DNA from 2 places in the Agarivorans sp. QJM3NY_33 genome. Region 2 is predicted to be linked to the other one. Evidence: predicted binding sites of a transcription regulator. Region 2 holds the regulator's gene; the other holds the start of a gene.

Region 1 (11,031 bases), 1.5 Mb from region 2:
AGGCTGAGTTTGATATTTCGGTAGCGGCTTATCCTGAAATGCATCCTGAGGCAAAGAGTGCGCAGGCAGACTTGTTAGCTTTAAAGCGAAAAATGGATGCGGGTGCTAATCGGGCTATTACGCAATTTTTCTTTGATGTTGAAAGTTATTTGCGCTTTCGTGACCGTTGTGCAGCGATAGGTATTGAGGGCGAAATTGTCCCGGGAATTTTACCTGTCTCTAATTATAATACTTTGAAGAAGTTTGCTTCTTTTGCCAACGTGAAGGTGCCACAGTGGTTACATAAACAGTTTGCAGGTTTAGAGCATGATCAGATGACTCGTAATCTGGTGGGGGCGAGCGTGGCTATCGAAATGGTGAAAGTCTTGTCGCGTGAAGGGGTCAAGGATTTCCACTTTTATACCCTCAATCGCTCCGAACTTTCTTATGCGATTTGTCATACTTTGGGGGTCAGGCCCGAGCTTCAGACGGTGGCTTGTTAGTCTAGCGGCTACCAACAGCAGTCCCCAGCGGCGCGAGCAGACTACTTGAGCTTGACCAAACTTTCCGTATGGGTGGTTGTTAAATGGGCTGAGGGGCATGGAGAATCATCAGACCTTTATCATCCCGCTCGGAGAAATAATGCTGACTGTATTTATAATAGGGTGCTCATCGCCACGCTGAGTAACCACATCACCAATGCATAGTACCAATTATTTTGCAAAATTCGCCGGCTCGAACAATGATAACGGCCGGTCATGGTGAGGCCCACTCCCGATAGAGGGCTGCTACCAGTTGAAATGGCCCAAGAGCTTAGGAACAAAAAACCCAGTTGGCTGGGGCTTGGCTCCAACGGCAGTAATAAGGGACTGGCCAGCGAAATGCTAATCACCGGATGAATACCGAGGATGCCAGCAATAATCATCAGCGCCAATACTGTCGCAAATACGGGGGTTGTAAAGCTAAAATTTGCGAGGTTGATTGTGTCTGGATAGGCTAACAGGATCCCTTTGATGCCTGCCGAAAATACCCCTGCAGCAAGAAACAGCAGAAACTGACCGCCGACATTGGGCAGTTTGTGATTAATGAACTGACGAACGCTAGTGCGCGATGTACCTTGATTAAAGGCGAGTGCTGCTAAAGGAGCAAGACAGGTGATGATTAAAATAATGCTTAAGTCTGGTAAACCAAAGTGCAAGCCAATTACCAATAGCGCTAAGCAGAGCGGGATCATTAAGCTATCCGGTTTGATTGGGTAGCCTTCGAAGTTATCTCGGTGTTTTAAATATACTTCTGTACTCGTGAAGCCGAGAGCAATCAATGACATCACCAGACCGGGTAACAAGGTATCACTCCACTGCAGACCCGGCACATAAGTGATCGAGACCGCGGTTGCGATGAAGAAGGGAGACCACCATGCGGCAGCGCAAAAACTGCGGGTGAGCACTTTTTGCTGCGCATCACTTAAGGGGCTCTTTTCTGAGAGACGATCTCCGGCGATAAACACGATCGAAAGATTGATGATCGCACCTAAAAGGTTAATGCCAAGCGCGCTAGATAAAATACTCGCGGTTCCTTTGGGTAATGGTGTTTGATTGTCGGTTTTATTGGTGAGCGCTAAAAAAGACACCGCACTAAACATGGCTAACAGCGGGAGATTGGCCGACAACACATCCTTTAGGCTTAACAGAGTACCTTGACTCGCAGCAACCGCCAATAACCCCAGACCTAAGGCAAATAACGTGGCGGCTTGCAATTGGATCGGGCGATTCAGTTGCGGCCAATACACTGCGACGGCGAACCAGGCAAGTAGCGTGGGGAAGAACAGGCCAATTTGACCAAAGGCTGAAAGTAAATAAAGCAGTAAGAATCCGAGGAATAACCAGCCGGAGAACTTTTGCATTGATGACATCCTAACTATCAATTGCCATGGTGCGGATAAACATCGTCCGCTCGGTGACGCTAAGTGGTTGAAATTGGGCATTGAGTGACAAATGCCAAAGAGAACCCGAGAGTTTTCCTATTCCCCACCATGATTACCGCTTCACTCTCAATTATCTCGGTTCCGAACGACGATGTTAGCGGTGTATCACTCGTTCATCAAACCAAGCGCTGAGCTGGTGGCTCATCAGCTTCGTCAATAAAACAAACCCCGCAGCAAGTGCGAGGTTTGTTTTGTGAAGTGACTTAACCAGTATTACGCATACCTGCGGCAATACCAGCAATGCTGACCATGAGTGCTTGATCGACCACCGGACAGAGCTGCTCGCTAGCTCGCGAGCGGTTTAAGAGCTCGACCTGCAGCACATGTAAGGGATCGATATAGGGGTTACGTAAGTTAATTGACTCCACTACCCAGGCTTGGTTGGCTAATAAGCGATGTTCAGGTGATAGCGATAAGATAGCCGCTTTTGCTGAATCCAACTGAGCGCGTAGTTTTACTCCTAGACCTTTGAGTTCTGGTTCTACTAAACGGTCATCGTAAACCTGTGATAGCCAAGTATCCGCTTTCATGAATACCATCTCTAACATTGCTAAACGATTTTCGAAGAAGGGCCATTCACGCATTTCTTGTAGTAGCTCGGCTTTACCTTGCTCAATCAGCTGATTAAATGCGGCGCCACTGCCTAGCCAAGCGGGTAACAATAGTCGATTCTGACTCCAAGAGAAAATCCATGGAATCGCCCGTAAGCTTTCTACGCCGCCATCTTGACGACGTTTCGCTGGACGGCTCCCTAAGGGAAGCTTGGCTAACTCTTGTTCAGGAGTCGCTGAACGGAAATAAGCAACAAAATCTTCTTCTCCCCAGACCACGCCACGATAATTGTCACAAGAGGTTTCGGCAATTTGATCCATCACTAATCGCCATTCGTCTTTCGGCTCCATTGGTGGGACTAAGTTTGCCTCTAGAACAGCACTGGCATAGAGGTTCAAGCTATCTAAAGCGACTTTAGGTAAACCAAACTTAAAGCGGATCATTTCGCCTTGTTCGGTCACTCTAAGCCCACCTTTTAAAGATCCTGGTGGTTGGGATAGCAGTGCTGCATGGGCTGGAGCACCACCACGACCAATAGTACCACCACGACCATGGAATAAGGTCAGATTGACACCGTGACCTTCGCAAATGGAGACTAATGCTTCTTGAGCGCGATATTGAGCCCAAGAGGCTGCCAGCACCCCAGCATCTTTCGCTGAGTCGGAATAACCAATCATCACATGTTGTTGGCCCGAGATATAACCGCGATACCAATCGACGGACAACAGTTTGCTCATGGTTGCTGGCGCATTATTTAAATCATCCAATGTTTCAAATAATGGAGCGACAGGTAGGCGGAATGGGCAACCAGCTTCTTGTAATAGCAGCTGTACGGCTAATACATCGGAGGGCTCACTAGCCATAGAAATAATGTATATACCTAAGGCTTCACGCTCTTGTTTGGCGATGATGGCACAGGTATCCAGCACTTCTTGCACCGACTCACTGGGTTCCCAATTTCGTGGGAACAATGGCCGCTTGGAGTTTAACTCTTGTAATAAAAAGTGTTGTTTGTCGGTTTCATTCCAATGCGCATAATCGCCCAAGCCCAAATAACGACTCAGTTCTGAAAAAACTTCTTCGTGACGACCACTGTCTTGGCGAATATCCAAGCGCAATAAGTTGATGCCAAAGCAGGCGATACGACGTAATAGGTCGAGTAGAGTCCCATCGGCGATGATGCTCATGCCACAATCTTGTAGTGAGTAGTAACATAGCTCGAGCGGTTCCCGCAGCTGTTCGGTATTCACCACGATGTCGCGGGCTTCTGTATACTGACCTTTCAACTTCGCGGTAAGGTAGTCGTGGGTTTCTTGTAGTTCACTGCGCAATACTTTAAGTAGCGCACGATAAGGTTCGCTCTGAGTGCCAGTTTGCTCAAGCAAGGCTTGATTTGCATCGCTCATCGACAATTCACTGACTAGCTTCTGAATTTCCTTCAGGTATAAATCTACAGCGACCCAACGGCTTGAAAGTAATACTTCTTCAGTCACTTTTGCGGTGACAAAGGGGTTACCATCTCGGTCTCCGCCCATCCATGATGAAAACACCACAGGAGCGCTATCTAAAGCAAGACGCATGTCGAAGTGATTACTGAGTTTCTTATCTAATTGTCGAACAAATTCAGGAACAGCATGCCACAATGAGTTTTCAATTACGGCAAAGCCCCATTTGGCTTCGTCAACTGGGGTTGGGCGTAGCTTACGGATTTCGTCGGTGTGCCAAGCTTGATTAATCAGTTGCTCTAGGCGACCCATCAAATTATCCCGCTCTCGTTGCGGTAAGTCTAATTCTAACCAGTCGAGACAATCATTAATACTCACGTATTTATTGATTAGTGTTCGGCGAGTCACTTCGGTGGGGTGGGCCGTTAAGACTAATTCGATATTGAGTTGGGCAACTGCGTGATGAATTTCTGCTTCGCTAAGTTGCTCTTGTTTTAATTTTTGAAATACCAAATCGATGGGATCGGTGGTGCAGGTACTGCCTTCACAATTGCGAGAAATGGTATGGAATTGTTCAGCGATATTAGCCAGATTTAAAAATTGGCTAAAGGCGCGAGTTACAGGTAATAACTCATCGTCGCTTAAATTTCGTAATAGTTCTAATAGCTGCTCACGCGCTTGTTCATCATTGCTGCGTGACGCTTTTGCTAGCTGACGGATCGTTTCTACTTTCTCGAGGAAAGCCTCGCCCATATGGCTTTTGATCGTATTACCAAGTAGCTGTCCGAGTAAATTTACATTTCCTCGTAATGACGCATTGGTTTCCTGAGGCAAATTCTGGCTCATTCTTTTTCCTTTACTGTTGGCGTATGCTAGCGATTATTGAAATTAATTTACTAAATTACCCTATTCCTAGCCCAAAAACATACCTAAGACTGCGCTTATAGTCAAAGCACCTGTAATAAAATTACAGGTAACCTGAGTTCCTTTGAGGTGGATCAAGCGCTCAGGCCTATTGTGTATCTCATGGTCATCGGTAAATTTAGAGGATTAGCCACGATTTTAGTATTTTTTACAAACATTACAATAAATAAAAATGCATTATTATTGCATAACGAATTACTTGTGGTATGCTCCGCAATAATTGAAGCATAGCTTGGTTTAGCTTGTTTAAAATAATGATTTTTTATTAAACTTGTCAGCGGCGCTAAGCTTTGTCACAAATGAAAATATTACCAATGTGAAGGGAACGAAGACACGATGTTACAGGCTGCGATTATTGGAGCGAGTGGTTATACCGGAGCGGAGTTGGCAGGCTATGTGAGTCGCCATCCGCAGTTACAACTTGCAGGCTTATTTGTCTCCGAGCGAAGTCTCGATGCGGGTAAGTCTTTATCCAGTTTACATGGTCGATTACGCGGTATTGTTGATGCACCAGTTCAGCCTCTAATTGTGGCTGATATCGCCAGTACTTTTGCCAATGTTGACATTGTGTTGTTGGCAACCGCACATGAAGTTAGTCATGATTTGGCGCCGGCCTTTTTAGCTGCTGGTTGTCAGGTATTTGATCTCTCGGGTGCTTTTCGGGTGCAAGATGCCGAGTTTTATGAAACCTACTATGGTTTTACTCACCAATATCCCGAATTACTGGATAAAGCGGTCTATGGTTTAGCTGAATGGAATGCCGAGCAGATTAAACAAACTGATTTAGTCGCGGTGGCGGGGTGTTATCCTACGGCTTCTTTAACGGCCTTAAAACCTTTGGCGGCGGCGGGTTTGATTGCTGATAATAGTAAAGCGGTAATTAACGCAACCAGTGGTGTGAGTGGCGCTGGGCGCAAAGCGTCTTTAAATAGTAGCTTCTGCGAGGTGAGCCTAAGTCCTTATGGTGTATTTAAGCATCGTCACCAACCGGAAATCGCCACGCATCTCGGTCATCCGGTGATCTTCACGCCACATCTTGGCAATTTTAAGCGCGGTATCTTAGCGACGATTAATGTCATTTTAAAACCGGGAACTACACCAGAGCAGGTGAATGAAGCTTATCAACAAGCTTATGCGGGGCAACAAATTGTGCGTTTATTAGCAGACGAATGGCCATCGATTACTAAAGTAGAATATACGCCATTTATCGATTTGGCTTGGCAACAGCAGGGCGATGATCTGATTGTGGTTTCTGCGGAAGATAACTTGTTGAAGGGGGCCGCTAGTCAGGCTATTCAGTGCCTCAATATTCGCAATGGCTTTGCCGCCACAACGGCATTAGTTTAAGGTTCTGTATGAAAACTTTAGTGATTAAATTAGGTGGTGCGGTATTGAATAATTCCCACGCCTTAGATAATTTATTTGCCGCTTTAGAGGCAGTTTCTCAGCCTATTGTTTTAGTACACGGTGGTGGCGTAGTTGTCGAAGACGTATTGGCGAAAACCGGCTTTGTCTCAGAAAAACTTGATGGTTTGCGGATTACGCCTAAAGAGCAAATCCCCTATGTGGTGGGTGCTTTAGCGGGTACTAGTAATAAATTGCTATTAGCGCGAGCACTGAAGTCTGGACTGTCAGCGGTTGGTTTGTGTTTAAGTGATGCAGGCTCTTGTCGGGTGACAGCAATGGATCCGCGTTTAGGGCATGTAGGCGAAGCCTCAGCTGCGAACCCGGCGTTACTGAACAGTTTAATTGAGCTGGGCCATGTCCCTGTGATTAGTTCGATAGGGATTGGAAGTGATGGTGAATTATATAATGTCAATGCAGATCAAGCGGCCTTAGCGGTGTGTCAATTACTTCAAGGGCAGTTGGTGTTATTGTCTGATGTTGCAGGTGTATTAGACCAAAATAAGCAGTTAATTGCTAAGCTTGACGGTCAATTGGCGCAACAGTTGATTGACGATGGGGTGATTACCGACGGCATGACGGTCAAGGTTAAAGCGGCGCTTGATGCGGCAGCCTTTTTACAAGCACCAGTTGCTTTGGCTTCTTGGAAAGATGCTGAGCAATTAGCAAGTTTGCTCGCGGGTCAATTATATAACGGTGAGTCAGTCGGGACTCAGGTACAAATTTAAGGATAGATGATGAGCGATATGAAACACCTACTGAGCTTGCAGGAGCTAAGTCAAGAGCAGATTTTAGGTCTACTCGAGTTGGCCGCAAAAATTAAAAAAACGCCGACCGATTATGCGCAAAGCCTTGCTGGAAAAAGTGTGGTCACCCTGTTTGAAAAACCTTCTTTGCGTACTCGTGTGACCTTCGATATTGGGATTAATCGCCTTGGTGGACATGCGGTTTACCTCGACCAGCAAAATGGCGCCATGGGTGAGCGTGAAAGTGTTAAAGACTTCGCTTCAAATATTACCCGTTGGGCCGATGCCATCGTAGCACGAGTATTCTCACACCAAACCTTGCAAACCTTGCGAGCTCATTCCTCGGTACCCATCGTTAACTCTTTGTGTGACCTGTACCATCCCTGCCAAGGGCTCGCCGATTTTTTAACGATTAGTGAACACTATACGGACTTGAGTAAAGTGAAGTTAGCTTACTTGGGCGATGGCAATAATGTCACTCACTCGTTGTTACTGGGTGGTGCTATTTTGGGGATGGAAGTGGCCGCGGTTTGTCCCTTGGGTTCTAGTCCCGACGCTCAAATTGTACAAACGGCACGCCAATTAGCCAAGGCTCATGGTGGTAAAATCGTGGTGACCGATAAGCTTGATGATATCAAGGGCTATGATGTGGTTTATGGCGATACTTGGGTGTCGATGGGGGATGATACGCCGTTACAGTCAGTCAAAGATCGTTTTATGGCTTATCAAATTAATCGCCAGTTAATGCAAAATTGTGGTATTAAGCATGTATTGCATTGCCAACCAGCACATCGTGAATTGGAAATCACCTCCGAGATTATGGATGGTCCTCAGTCGCTGATTTTCGATCAGGCTGAAAACCGGATGCACGCGCAAAACGCAGTCTTAGTTTCTTTATTAAATTAGTGGATTTTCAGCAATAATTGCTGGACAGAACAAGGAATACCTCAACATGACCGATATTAAAAAAGTTGTTTTAGCCTACTCTGGCGGTTTGGATACTTCAGCCATTATTCCTTGGTTGAAAGAAACCTATAATAATTGTGAGATCGTCGCTTTTTGTGCTGATGTAGGCCAAGGTGAGGAAGAACTCATCGGCTTAGAAGAAAAAGCCTTAGCCTCTGGTGCTTCTGAGTGTCACATCATTGATCTTAAAGAAGAGTTTGTTGCTGACTATATTTATCCAACGATTGCCACGGGGGCCGTGTACGAAGGAACTTATTTACTTGGTACTTCTATGGCTCGGCCAATTATTGCCAAAGCACAAGTAGAAGTCGCTCGTAAAGTTGGTGCCGATGCGGTCTGTCATGGCTGTACGGGTAAAGGCAACGACCAAATTCGTTTCGAAAGCTGTTTTGCTGCTTTAGCGCCTGATTTAACGGTGATTGCACCGTGGCGCGAATGGAGCATGGAAAGTCGTGAAGATTTGCTTGAATATCTTGCCGAAAGAAATATCGCAACCACTGCTTCAGCGACAAAAATTTATAGCCGTGATGCCAATGCCTGGCATATTTCTCACGAGGGTGGTGAGCTGGAAGACCCATGGAACGAGCCAAGCAAAGGCGTTTGGACCTTAACGGTTGATCCGATTGATGCGCCTAACCAGCCAGAGTATGTGAGTCTAAAAGTTGAACAAGGCCGAGTCGTTGCGGTCAACGATGAAGCACTTAGTCCTTACCAAGTGGTCTCGAAACTGAATGAGATTGCTGCTGCTCATGGCGTTGGTCGTATCGACATTACTGAGAACCGTACCGTGGGCATGAAGTCGCGTGGTTGTTATGAAACACCGGGTGGTACGGTGATTGTTGCTGCGCTTCGAGGTATTGAAGAGTTAGTACACGATAAAACCTCGCGCATCTGGCGTGAAACCGTCGGCCAACAAATGGCTCACTTAGTATACGATGGTCGTTGGTTCACACCTTTATGCCAGTCTGTATTGGCGGCGTCGGAGTCTTTAGCGGCAGACGTGAATGGCGAAGTGGTTGTGAAGTTGTACAAAGGGCAAGCACAAGTTGTACAAAAACGCTCGCCAAATAGTTTGTACTCGGAAGCATTTGCAACCTTTGGAGAAGATCAAGTCTACGATCAGAAGCACGCTGAAGGCTTTATTCGTTTATACTCTCTAGCTAGCCGGATCCGCGCTTTAAATAGCAAATAAGTTTGGCCGAAGTATAAGCAAGAAATACCTAGACCTCAGAGGCTAATGGCACTGAGGTCTTTGCAATAATAAATGGAGAGTAAAATGGCATTGTGGGGTGGGCGTTTTAGCCAAGCTGCAGATTCCAGATTTAAGCAGTTTAATGACTCGTTGCGTTTCGATTATCGATTGGCCGAGCAAGATATAACCGGTTCAATTGCATGGTCGAAGGCCTTGCTCAGTGTTGGTGTTCTGAATGCCGATGAGCAAGCGCGTTTGGAAGAGGCTTTACTGGAGTTAGGTAAGCAAGTCGCCGAAAACCCACAACAGATTTTGGGGAGTGATGCCGAAGATATTCACTCTTGGGTTGAAACCCAACTAATTCAACGAGTGGGTGATCTTGGTAAGAAATTGCACACTGGACGTAGCCGTAACGACCAAGTGGCCACCGATTTAAAACTTTGGTGTAAAAGCCAAGGTATTGAATTGTTGGAGCATCTCGATAAGCTGCAACAAAAGCTGGTTAAATTTGCTCGTCAACAACAGCATACTGTTTTACCTGGTTATACTCATCTGCAGCGTGCCCAACCGGTTACTTTCTCTCACTGGGCGATGGCCTATGTTGAGATGTTTGAGCGTGATTATTCGCGTCTGCAAGATGCCTTAAGTCGTTTGGATGTTTGTCCTCTGGGCTGTGGCGCTCTAGCGGGCACCGCCTATCCGATGGACCGCCAGCAAATTGCTAAAGACCTTGGTTTTCGCCGGGCAACCCGTAATAGCTTGGATTCGGTCTCAGATCGTGACCATGTGGTGGAACTGATTTCAACCGCCTCGATTAGTATGATCCACCTATCGCGGATGGCAGAAGATCTCATTTTCTATAACTCTGGCGAATCGGCTTTCTTAGATTTATCCGATCAAGTGACTTCTGGCTCATCGCTGATGCCACAGAAGAAAAATCCAGATGCCTTGGAGCTGATCCGTGGTAAAGCGGGCCGAGTATACGGTTCGCTGTCGGGCATCATGATGACCTTAAAAGCCTTGCCTTTAGCTTATAACAAAGACATGCAAGAAGATAAAGAAGGTTTATTTGATGCTTTAGACACTTGGGGTGACTGTTTAGCGATGGCTGAATTGGTGCTCGATGATATGGATGTGCACGAAGAAACCACCATTGAAGCGGCCAAAGGTGGTTACTCTAATGCCACCGAACTGGCAGATTATCTGGTTGCCAAAGGGATCCCGTTCCGTGAAGCCCACCATATTGTGGGCATTGCTGTGGTGACCGCGATTGAGAAAGGCGTGCCTTTAGAAGAGCTGAGCTTAGCCGAATTTAAAGAGCTCGCACCGGAAATTGAAAACGATGTTTATCCAAACTTGTCTCTTGAGTCCACTTTAGGCAAGCGTCAAGCTTTAGGTGGCGTGGCTCCGGAGCAGGTCGAGCATGCGCTAACTGAAGCTGAAACTCGTTTATCGAAACGCAATGTGAAAGGTCTATACGTTCGCTCTGCACGCATGACCGATTTAGATACCATCGAAGAGATGGTGAATTACTGGTCGCAAGCGGGTGAAAACCTGCCGCGCCCTCGCCCCGAGTTAGTGCAGGCAATCGGTGATTTTACGGTGAGTGAGCAAGCGGGTAAGGTGACCGGTTGTGCTTCACTTTATTTATACGACACTGGCTTAGCGGAAGTCCGCTCTTTAGGGGTGAACCCTAGTGCACAGCGCACGGGGCAGGGGCGAGCAATGGTTCAGCATCTGATGAAAAAAGCCAAGAAAATGGAAATCGAGAAGGTATTTGTATTAACTCGAGTGCCAGAATTTTTCATGAAGCTTGGCTTTAGCCCCACTTCGAAGAGC
Region 2 (11,031 bases):
CCTTGCGGACCTAAGCGAACTGGTTGAGCAAAGAACTGAGCGTGCTCACTGCCGCCATCAACATAGGCACATTCAATCACGTCTTCACCTTGCGCAGCTTTCACTAAAGAGAGACAAAAACGTGCTGCGGCCTGCCCCATCGAAAGCGTAGCACTGCCACCACCAGCTTTGGCTTCCACGACTTCGGTGCCCGCATTTTGAATTCGCGTGGTCATGGCAGCGATTTCATCATCGCTAAATTCAATACCGTCTAGTTGCGATAGCAAAGGTAAAATTGTCACCCCGCTGTGACCACCAATCACATTAAGTTTTATATCTGCAGGGTTGAGGCCTCTGGCTTCCGCAATAAAAGTTTCTGAGCGGATCACATCGAGGGTTGTCACCCCAAAAAGTTTACTCTTATTGTAAACACCCGCCTTTTTTAGTACTTCCGCGGCAATAGGCACAGTCGTATTGACAGGGTTGGTGATAATACCAATACACGCGCTTGGGCAAGTCGCGGCAACTTTTTCAATTAAATTTTTAACAATACCTGCATTAATGTTAAATAAATCAGAGCGATCCATTCCAGGTTTACGCGCCACACCCGCTGAAATTAATACAATGTCAGCACCTTCCAAGGCAGGTGTCGGGTCTTCTCCTGCAAATCCTTGTATTGCGACTTGAGTCGGGATATGGCTCAAATCAACCGCAACCCCAGGAGTAACAGGAGCGATATCATAAAGTGAAAGTTCAGAACCCGCAGGTAATTGAGTTTTTAATAGTAATGAAAGGGCTTGACCTATTCCGCCAGCGGCACCTAATACGGCTACTTTCATCCAACTTCTCCATGCTTTTTTATTGTGGTAGAGGGGTAATCTTTAAAGACACACACAAGATAGCGGAATCTATAAAGAAATACAATTTAGCAACATTTTTAAAGCAACTATAAAACACTAAAAGACCGACTCAATCACACTTTAACAACTCGTTTTAGACCTTGGTCTAACTGTATTTGCTACTTAAAATAAGCTTGGTAGATAGCCTGATACTCGCCATTACTTTTTAACACTTTCAATGCATCGTTAATTTTCTGGAGTAAACGCTGATCTTGTTTCGACACAGCAATACCTAAACCACTTGCTGGATAAGTTCTATCAGTTTGGAGCACATATTGTGGGTGTTTTACTAACCAATAATGCGCCGCAGCAGAATCCAGCAGCACAGCATCAATACGATCTTGCAGCAAATCCTGCAAAGCCAATTGATAACTAGGGTAAGAAATAGAGAATATGGCTTTACGTTGGCGACGCAAGAAACGCTGGAAACTGGAACCATTCTGTACTGCAACCACCGACTGAGATGTGAGCTTATACTCAGCTTTGGTAATATAGACTGCGATATTGTCAAAATAAGCGTGGCTAAAATTCACTAAACGCTGGCGAGGCTCAGTAATATCCAAGGCTGAAATCGCAAAATCATAGTGCCCGACCGCCACACTGCCCAATAGACTATCGAAGGGTTGGTGATAAAACTGACACTCTCTTTTCATCTGCATACAGAGGGCCTTCGCGAGATCGATATCAAAACCCACCAGCTGCTTATTTTGGTCAAACGACTCAAAAGGCGGATATGAAGCTTCGGTGACAACCCGTAATGGTAGCTCCTCTGCCTGAGCAAAATGTATCAATATTAAGGATAGAAATAACAAAAATTTGCAGCGCATAAGTGATTACTCATCATGTCTTTACAACTATGATAATGCAGCTTTGCTCACTCGAACAACTCATAGCGAGAACTTCACTACCGAATAGTGTGCCAAACTATGCATTTATATGCACAAAAGGGGAATAAAGTTGATATAAGAGTTAAAGTTGGCGACAATAACTGCGGATTTATAAGCTCGGATCACCGATGAAATATAGCGATAAACAAGAACAGTTAATAAAAGCCTTTAAATCACTGTTAAAAGAAGAACGATTTGGTTCGCAAGCTGAAATCGTTACCGCCTTGCAGGAGCAAGGTTTTGAAAACATTAACCAATCTAAAGTCTCACGAATGTTGAGCAAATTTGGGGCGGTTCGCACCCGCAATGCCAAGATGGAAATGGTTTACTGTTTACCTGCCGAATTGGGGGTCCCGACCGTTTCTAGCCAACTTAAAATCTTGGTTTTAGAAATGGACTTCAACGATGCACTAATTGTCATTCATACCAGCCCAGGGGCTGCACAATTAATTGCTCGCCTATTGGATTCTTTAGGTAAGGCCGAAGGGATCCTTGGCACCATTGCCGGAGACGATACCATTTTTATCACCCCTACCCGTCAAATTGACATTGCTGACGTATTTCAATCAGTCAAAGAACTATTCGAAATCAGTTAGCACCTAATGGCCCCTTCCCCAAACTAAGCTTTGGGGAAGACAAAAGCCGCTAAATGTTCCACCGATAACCAAACTTTAACCCCAGGTTCAGCCTGCCAATGATCGCGCATGCGAGCATGTAAAACCTGCTCTGGTAGCGCGGCTAATCGCAGCCTAAAATGGGTTTCGTTACCCATGGGATGAACTGAAATGATAGTTGCTTCAATCATCTCACTATTTTCGAGTTGATGAACCATGACATCTTTGGCCCGCACGATCACTTCAACTGCTTGCTCGTCGGCAAATTGCTCTGCCGCAAATGAGCCCAGAGCCGTCACCACTTTTCCTTGCCGCACCTTGGAGGAAAATCGATTACTCGGGCCAAATAAAGCGGCAACAAAAGCATTCTTTGGCTGATTGTAGAGTTGTTGTGGCGTGTCATCTTGAATGATTTTACCCTGCTCCATCACGACAATTCGATCGGCAATAAACATTGCCTCGAAAGGATCATGGGTGACCATTAACGCCGGCGTATCACTCTTCTTTAAAATATCGAGGGTTTCTTCTCGCACCTGTTGACGTAAATGCTCATCTAAGGCCGAGAATGGTTCGTCAAGTAGCAGCGTACTTGGCTCAGGAGCAAGCGCCCGAAGTAAGGCGACACGTTGCTGCTGACCTCCGGATAAAGTGTGTGGGAAGCGCTCCAGCAAACCGTTCATGCCCATGTTTGCTAAGCTATCTTGAACCCATTGACGTCGTTGCGGTAGGTCTTGACGAGTAGCGAAACCATATTCAATATTAGCGCGAACAGTCATGTGCGGAAAGAGCGCGTAGTCTTGGAACATCATGCCTATCGCACGTTGCTCAGGAGGCAGATGAATCCCTTTAGCGGGCGCTGCCACTAATTTTTGTTGCAAATAAAGCTCACCGCTTTGCAAACGTTCTAAACCTGCAATCAATCTTAGTAAGGTGGTTTTTCCACAACCTGATGGCCCAAGTAAGGCAACAATTTGGTGGCTATCCACCGTTAAACTAACATCTTTTAGTGCTTGCTGCTTACCGTAGTAATGATTAACTTGGCGTAACTCTATACTCATGGAGGCTAAACTTCCTTATCGACGAGGCTCTGATAAACCAATATTGCGACTCATGATGATCACCGGAATAATACCAGCCAGCAAAATGGTGAGTGCCGCCAAAGCACTCTGTTCTAACTGTTCTAATGAGGCTAAGTCCCACACTTGGGTGGACAAAGTATTAAAATTGAATGGTCTTAGAATAAGAGTGATGGGCAGTTCCTTCATGCTATCGACAAAAACCAACAACATCGCCGTCAGTAAGCTTGGTCTGAGCAAAGGGAAGTGAATACGCCATAAGGTTCTTCCCGAACGACTGCCTAATACCCGCGAAGCATCATCCATCTCAGGGGTGATTTTAGTCAAACTGGCATCTAGCGTTCGATAACTTAAGGCGATAAAACGCAAGGCGTAAGCCAATACCAATGCAGCACTGCTGCCCGTAAATATTAATCCAACCGGATGTTCCAGCCAGGCGATCATCAAACCATCGATGGCGTTGTCTAGTAAACCCAAAGGATAGAGGATCCCTACCGCTAATACCGCCCCCGGAATGGCATAACCTAGAGTCGCTAGTTCAGCTAAACTGCGCATCTTATGGCTTTTCGATAGGCGAACACCGTAAGCCAGCAGCAAACCTAAAGCCGTTGTAAACAACGCTGCCATGGCTGCTAAAGAAAAGCTATTCCAAGCATTACTTAAATATTGTTCCAGGCCAGCGTCAAGATTACCCAAAGCATAATGAATCAGCACCGTTACTGGTAATATAAAACCGAGACCGATTGGCAATACACACAGAAAGGTGGCGAGATAGGCTTTACTGCCAGTTAGCGGCTCAGCAAACATGGCAGTGGATTGGCCAGTCAATTTATAAAACTTGCCCGCATGCCGGCTATAACGCTCTAAAGCAAGTAAAATAATCGAAAAACTAACTAACATTAAAGCCAGTTGCGCTGCAGCAGACAAACTACTCATGTTAAGCCAGACATCGAAAATCCCTGCGGTCAATGTTGGCACCGCAAAAAACTCCACCGTGCCAAATTCATTAATAGTTTCCATCAATGCTAAGGTAACCCCGACAATAATCGCGGGTCTGGCTAAGGGCAAAGCGACTCTAAAAAAACTTTGCGTCTGGCTTTTACCCAAACAACGACTCATCTCATACAACTGCGCTGCTTGCTCAACAAAAGCCGCCCGAGCCAATAAATAGACATAGGGATAAAGCACTAAACTTAGTACTGTAATTGCCCCTTCAATAGAGCGGATCTCAGGAAACCAATACTCGCGCGCTGTCTGCCAGCCAAACAGCAGTCTTAAGCTTTTTTGAACAAAGCCTGCGTACTCAAGCTGATCGGTAATCACAAAGGCTAAGATATAACTGGGCACAGCTAGCGGCAGTAATAAAGCCCACACCAGTAACGACTTTAAAGGGAAATCAAAGCGCGTGACTAACCATGCTGCACCAGTTCCAATGACACTAGTGAATAGTGCAACGCCCAGGCACAGTATTAAGGTGTTTTTTAAATAAACCCAAAATACCGTATCCAATAGATGCTGCCAGATCTGCTGATTGCTTGCCCAGGCTAAAGTGAACAAAGTAGCAATAGGCATCAGTGCCAACAATGCGATAACCAAACCACACCAAACCCAAGGATCGGTCAGCACCCATTTTGCCAAAAAACGCCTCTGCGTAAACTTGGTAACGATGTTCATAGTTTCCTAAATACGATGACGGCGGATTGAATCGCAAAAGCTGACCAAGGGCCAGCTTTGATTCACTAACAAGGAGCTAAGGCTTAAACATGCCTTACAGGTCGAAACCCACTCGATCCACGAGACGAGCAGCTGCAGCACGCTGCTCAGCCACGGCTTGTAAAGAAACTTGGTCAATTTTAAACTGACCAAAACTCTCAATATACTCGTCAGTTTGGATCCCTTGACGAACCGGCTCTTCAAAATTAGCAGTTGCGTATAAGGTTTGCGCTTGTTCGCCCACCAAAAATTCCAGCAACTTAATTGCATTTTGTTTGTGTTTAGCGGTTTTCAGTAAACCCGCCCCCGAAATATTGATGTGCTGACCGCGCCCACCCACTTGTTGATCCAGATATACAACTCGCACCTGTTCGGCCCATTCTTGCTGCTCAGGACTCTTAGTGTTGTAGTACATTTTTCCCATATAATAAAGGTTTGCAATAGCCAGATCACATTGACCTTCAAAAATCGCTTTGGCCTGAGCACGGTCATTCCCCTGAGGTTTACGCGCTAAATTGGCCTTTAAGCCACGTAACCAACTTTCCGCAACAGCCTCGCCATCTTCAGCAATCACTGAGGCGATCAGACCAATGTTATAAACATGTTTACCTGAGCGAGTACAGATCCGCCCCTTCCACTTTGGATCGGCTAAATCATTCAAGGACTGGAGTTCACCTGGAGCGACGCGATCTTTGTCGGCATAAACCACCCGAGCCCGGGTAGTAAGCGCAAACCAAAGATTGTCTGGCTGACGTAGATTGGCAGGAACAACCGAATTTAGGATGGGAGAGTCAACCGCGGCAAATAAACCCGCCGCGCGAATTTCTTCTAAACGACCGATATCGACAGTAAGAACCAAGTCAGCTGGATTGTTCGCCCCAGCGGCTTTAATTTTCTCGACTAAGCCTTTTTCAGCATGCACCACGTTCACTTTAATTCCCGTTTGCTGGGTAAAAGCGTCAGTTAAAGGTAGCAATAAACTAGGTTGACGGTAAGAGTAGAGATTGACTTCCTGCGCTGCAAATGAGGGCTGAGCCAGCAGACTAGTCAACATCGTTATAATTAAAAACACTGAATATTTCACAACACCATCCTTGTCATACAGATATTAAATAAAAACGATTTGCATTTAACTTAATGTTAACATGGGTTCGTTAAATCCACCATCTGCAAAAAACAAAAAAGGCTCGCAGATGCGAGCCTTAATGATAGCATTTAGAATTTAGCTAGAAGACTTAACCGTAACAAACTCAGGATAAGCATCGATACCACAGTCATGCATATCCATACCGCTCATCTCTTCTTCTTCAGAAACTCGGATCCCCATGACCGCTTTCAAGATACTCCATACGATGAAGCTCGCTGCGAATACCCAAACAAAGATGGTTAATGCACCCGCTATTTGACCCGTAAAGCTTGTACCATCATTAGTCAATGGAACAATCATCAAACCAAATAGACCAACCACACCATGAACCGAGATAGCTCCGACTGGATCATCAATCTTAACTTTATCAAAGAACACAATTGAAGCAACAACCAATACACCAGCAACCGCACCAAAAATACTTGCTTCAAGCGCTGTTGGCGTAGAAGGCTCAGCAGTAATCGCGACAAGACCGGCCAAGGCACCATTTAATAACATAGTTAGGTCAGCTTTGCCCCAAGTCAATTTGCAGACGATGAGCGCAGAGATAGCACCAGCGGCCGCAGCAGCATTGGTGTTCAAGAATACCATTGCAACTGAGTGAGCGTTGGCAGCATCGGCTAATTTCAACACCGAACCACCGTTGAAACCAAACCAACCCATCCATAAAATGAAGGTACCAACTGTCGCCAATGGCATGTTAGAACCAGGAATTGGGTTAACCGCACCGTTTTTGCTGTATTTCCCCTTACGAGCACCCAGTAATAAAACGCCAGAAAGTGCCGCAGCTGCGCCCGCTAGGTGAACAATACCAGAACCTGCGAAGTCAGAGAAACCAAGGTCGCCTAAGTTGTATAAACCAAATACATCAGCACCGCCCCAAGTCCAGCTACCTTCTAGCGGATAGATGAAACCAGTAAGAACAGCGGCAAATGCTAAGAATGCCCAAAGCTTCATACGCTCAGCTACAGCGCCCGATACGATTGACATTGCGGTTGCCACAAATACCACTTGGAAGAAGAAATCTGAAGCCGCTGAATAAACACTACCACCGTCAAAGCCTGCTTCTTGCTTAGCTGACAAAACACCCGCCAAATCGAAGGCTTCTATACCAGAGAGGAATATACCGCCGCCATACATGATTGAGTAACCACAAATCAAATACATGATACAAGCGATTGCGTAAAGCGCGATATTTTTGGTTAAAATTTCAGTGGTGTTTTTAGCTCGAACCAAGCCAGCTTCTAACATTGAGAAACCAGCAGCCATCCACATCACCAGCGCGCCACACACCAAAAAGTAAAAGGTGTCCATCGCATATTGCAGTTGATAAATTTCGTTTTCCATAATTATTACTTCCCCGTAATCCTTATTAAATAGCTAGTTAAGTTGTACTTAAATAGCCTCTGCATCCATTTCGCCAGTACGAATCCGTACCACATTGCTTAAGTCGTAAACAAAAATCTTACCGTCACCGATCTTGCCGGTGTAAGCCGCGCTAGAAATTGCCTCGATAATGCGATCGACATTTTCAGAGCTGGTTGCAATTTCCAGTTTAACTTTGGGTAGAAAATCTACTTGGTACTCTGCACCGCGGTATAATTCGGTATGACCTTTCTGACGACCAAAGCCTTTCACCTCTGATACAGTCAAACCATCAACACCTACTTCAGCAATGGCTTCTCGCACGTCATCCAATTTGAATGGCTTGATTATCGCGCTTATTAGTTTCATTTGAGCTCCTCCAAAGAGTCATCGATTAACGTTTCTCATATAAGTACTAACAAACGCCATGCCAATACGATTTTAAGCATTAGATTCAATAAGTTAACAATATATTGTATTCGGATGAAATAGTTGTTCGCACCAATTAGGTGCTATTATTTTTCTGCTTGACCCAAGTTGGGTCACACTGTCGCAGGTATCCATTGACAAGCACTAATTAAGTGCACTTGGCTGTCGTTGATGGAAATATGAGCCAAATAACAAGCTCGAATGAAGTCGCTAAGTCAATCAATAGGAAAGGGTCCTAGATGAAGATCTATACAAAGATCTCAAATAGAAGAAAGGTGACAGCTTCTAGCATAAACCCAGGAGAAAACTGAACCGTCGCAGGAACAATTTAGCACGAGAAAGCAAACGGGGGGGTGGCTTGAACGACTCAAGCATCCAAGTTGAAAAACTATCACAATAAAAATTAGCTTTATTGATGTTCAATCGCAGATATAGTTAGTTGAGGGCTCTGAACCTTAAGACAAGCCCTCAAACACCTCATTAGGCAAACCATCTTCTGGATACCAGTCATAAAATAGTTGCCAGATAACGCCCTTTAATAGCGAATGATGGCCTGTAACAAGGCAATGAAATCTTCATATCCACAGGCACTCTGCGCGGTATCAAGGTTCAATTCATGCTCGAAAGCTTGCGATGACTCGCTGATGCCATCGGTCGATATCGAAATCACGACTTCATCAAGGTTTGCTACAAACCGAAACTCAGCACTATCGATACGCAGTTCATCTAAGGCCTTTAATGATTCAAGCTGTTCAAGCAAATGCTGAACAAAATGCTGATCATGATTAAGCTCACGCTCCAACCACATCGAAAAGCAGCGTTGTTCGTCTCCACAATCAATAAAAAAAACGCCGTCTAAAGAACGGCGTATTGTCAATTCCATAAGTTTTAATCTAATTACATATACAGGGTGTCTGTAAGCTTACCTCGACACGACTATGAAGCAAAGTAGGCACTAACTCATAAGCAGCATTTGGCTTCAGTTTAAAACGAGTCAACATAGCTGATTTAATCTGTTTTTCAAGTAACGCACCATTGAATGGCTTTAATACTAAGCCTTGTACGTCCATTAATACATTAAATCCAAGTAGTTGATTATTAGCTTCAGAGGATACAGCTAATATTGCAATATCAGAACTAAGCAAGCTTTGGCCAGTACGGGTAGTTTTAATCAACTGAGGCCCAGCACCTTGCGGTAGATCCATATCAACAATAATGACTTGGTATTCATTAACCATTAAATGTTCTGGTAAGCGAGCAATGTCGGAAAACGTATCGAGGCCTTTCAGCTCGCCTTCACTTTTCATCGTTCGAACCAATTGGCAAGTTTTCAGATCACTAAGCAATAAAGCCTTCGGCTGAGTCACCACCAACTCAGGTTTACTGCTGGCTTGTTTAGCAAGCGTTTCACAACGCGCAATGTAGCCCTTCTTTGGAATCGTTGCGATAGTTAAATCAGTATTATTTAAAGTGGTAATCACCTTACGTAACTGGGATATGTGCTGATTAATCGTATGGTCGGAAACGCTGCGCCCCCATACGGCGTCAGACAAGTCATCTCTTCCTACAACTTGATTCACGTGTTTACACAAATATCCCAACAGGTGGGTTCTTAATGGTCCCAAGTAGGCACTTTTATCCTTAAACGCAATACTATTTTGACTCATATCTACGGTCAAAGGACCGACTATAACAACATCATTAAAGGACATATTGTTTCCCAAAAGCAAGCAAATGAGCTAGTCAAGTCTAGCTCACCCTTTATACCAGTAAATGCTAAAGTTATCCAACATCGGTAGTGTATAATATCGTTTATTATGAAAATTTTATGATTTATCATTAAATGTTTTACAAAAATATACTATTTCGACAGTAAATCTAATGATTTTTTTATAAATTAAGAAAAAAAAACGCAGCCTTAAGCTGCGTTTTAGTGAACAACGGCATTTAATTTACACTGCGGTTTGAATAATCACCTCATCCGCCACCTTGGTGTAGTCCCCTATTTGATCAAAGTTTAAATAACGATAAGTGTCAGCAGCCGTTGCATCGATCTGCTTCGCGTAAGTTAAATACTCTTCTGGTGTAGGCAACTTCCCTAAAATAGCTGCAACCGCAGCCAACTCGGCCGATGCCAAGTATACATTGGCCCCGGTGCCAAGACGATTTGGAAAGTTACGAGTAGAGGTTGAAACTACCGTAGAATTATCGGCAACACGAGCCTGATTCCCCATACACAAAGAACAACCCGGTATTTCGGTACGTGCGCCTACACGACCATAAATACCATAGTAACCTTCCTCAGTAAGCTGTTTTTGATCCATCCTTGTCGGTGGCGCAACCCACATCCGAGTTGGCAGCGCACCTTTATGCTTATCGAGCAACTTACCTGCGGCACGGAAATGACCAATGTTAGTCATACACGAACCGAGGAAAACTTCATCGATTTTTTGCCCTGCAACGTCTGATAACAAACGCGCATCATCCGGATCATTAGGCGCACACAGTACTGGCTCAGAGATGTCGGCTAAATCGATTTCAATCACTTCAGCATATTCAGCGTCTTTATCTGCTTCCATCAACTCTGGATTAGCGATCCACTCTTGCATCGCAGTCACACGTCGCTCAATGGTCCGACGATCACCATAACCCTCGGATATCATCCATTTCAGCATCACAATGTTCGAGTTTAAGTACTCTATAATCGGCTCTTTCGCCAATTTAATGGTACAGCCCGCAGCACTGCGCTCTGCTGAAGCGTCAGATAGCTCAAAGGCTTGTTCAACTTTTAAGTTCTCTAAACCTTCAATCTCTAAAATACGACCCGAGAAAGCATTTTTCTTACCTTGCTTCTCAACCGTTAACAAACCAGACTTAATTGCCGCATAAGGGATCGAGTGTACCAAGTCTCGTAAAGTGATC

What was found. The regulator ArgR, encoded in region 2, controls arginine synthesis, uptake and breakdown. The targets are predictions, from matches to a motif close to ANTGAATANNTATTCANT.
Region 1: a site for ArgR is predicted at 5,046-5,063, ahead of argC (N-acetyl-gamma-glutamyl-phosphate reductase). Genes of this name have one in related genera too.

What each region holds. Positions count from the first base shown of each region.
Region 1 covers NZ_CP194039.2:522,021-533,051, forward strand. The annotation lists gene metF (methylenetetrahydrofolate reductase) at 1-482, shown strand, start outside; gene ACRRSY_RS02295 (hypothetical protein) at 635-1,882, opposite strand; gene ppc (phosphoenolpyruvate carboxylase) at 2,167-4,806, opposite strand; gene argC (N-acetyl-gamma-glutamyl-phosphate reductase) at 5,221-6,231, shown strand; gene argB (acetylglutamate kinase) at 6,240-7,016, shown strand; gene ACRRSY_RS02315 (ornithine carbamoyltransferase) at 7,035-7,940, shown strand; gene ACRRSY_RS02320 (argininosuccinate synthase) at 7,987-9,192, shown strand; gene argH (argininosuccinate lyase) at 9,277-11,031, shown strand, end outside.
Region 2 covers NZ_CP194039.2:4,154,187-4,165,217, forward strand. The annotation lists gene mdh (malate dehydrogenase) at 1-818, opposite strand, end outside; gene ACRRSY_RS18600 (transporter substrate-binding domain-containing protein) at 998-1,705, opposite strand; gene argR (transcriptional regulator ArgR) at 1,894-2,361, shown strand; gene ACRRSY_RS18610 (ABC transporter ATP-binding protein) at 2,385-3,437, opposite strand; gene ACRRSY_RS18615 (ABC transporter permease) at 3,453-5,129, opposite strand; gene ACRRSY_RS18620 (extracellular solute-binding protein) at 5,224-6,252, opposite strand; gene ACRRSY_RS18625 (ammonium transporter) at 6,391-7,662, opposite strand; gene ACRRSY_RS18630 (P-II family nitrogen regulator) at 7,711-8,049, opposite strand; gene ACRRSY_RS18635 (YacL family protein) at 8,645-8,992, opposite strand; gene ACRRSY_RS18640 (winged helix-turn-helix domain-containing protein) at 9,003-9,821, opposite strand; gene acnB (bifunctional aconitate hydratase 2/2-methylisocitrate dehydratase) at 10,062-11,031, opposite strand, start outside.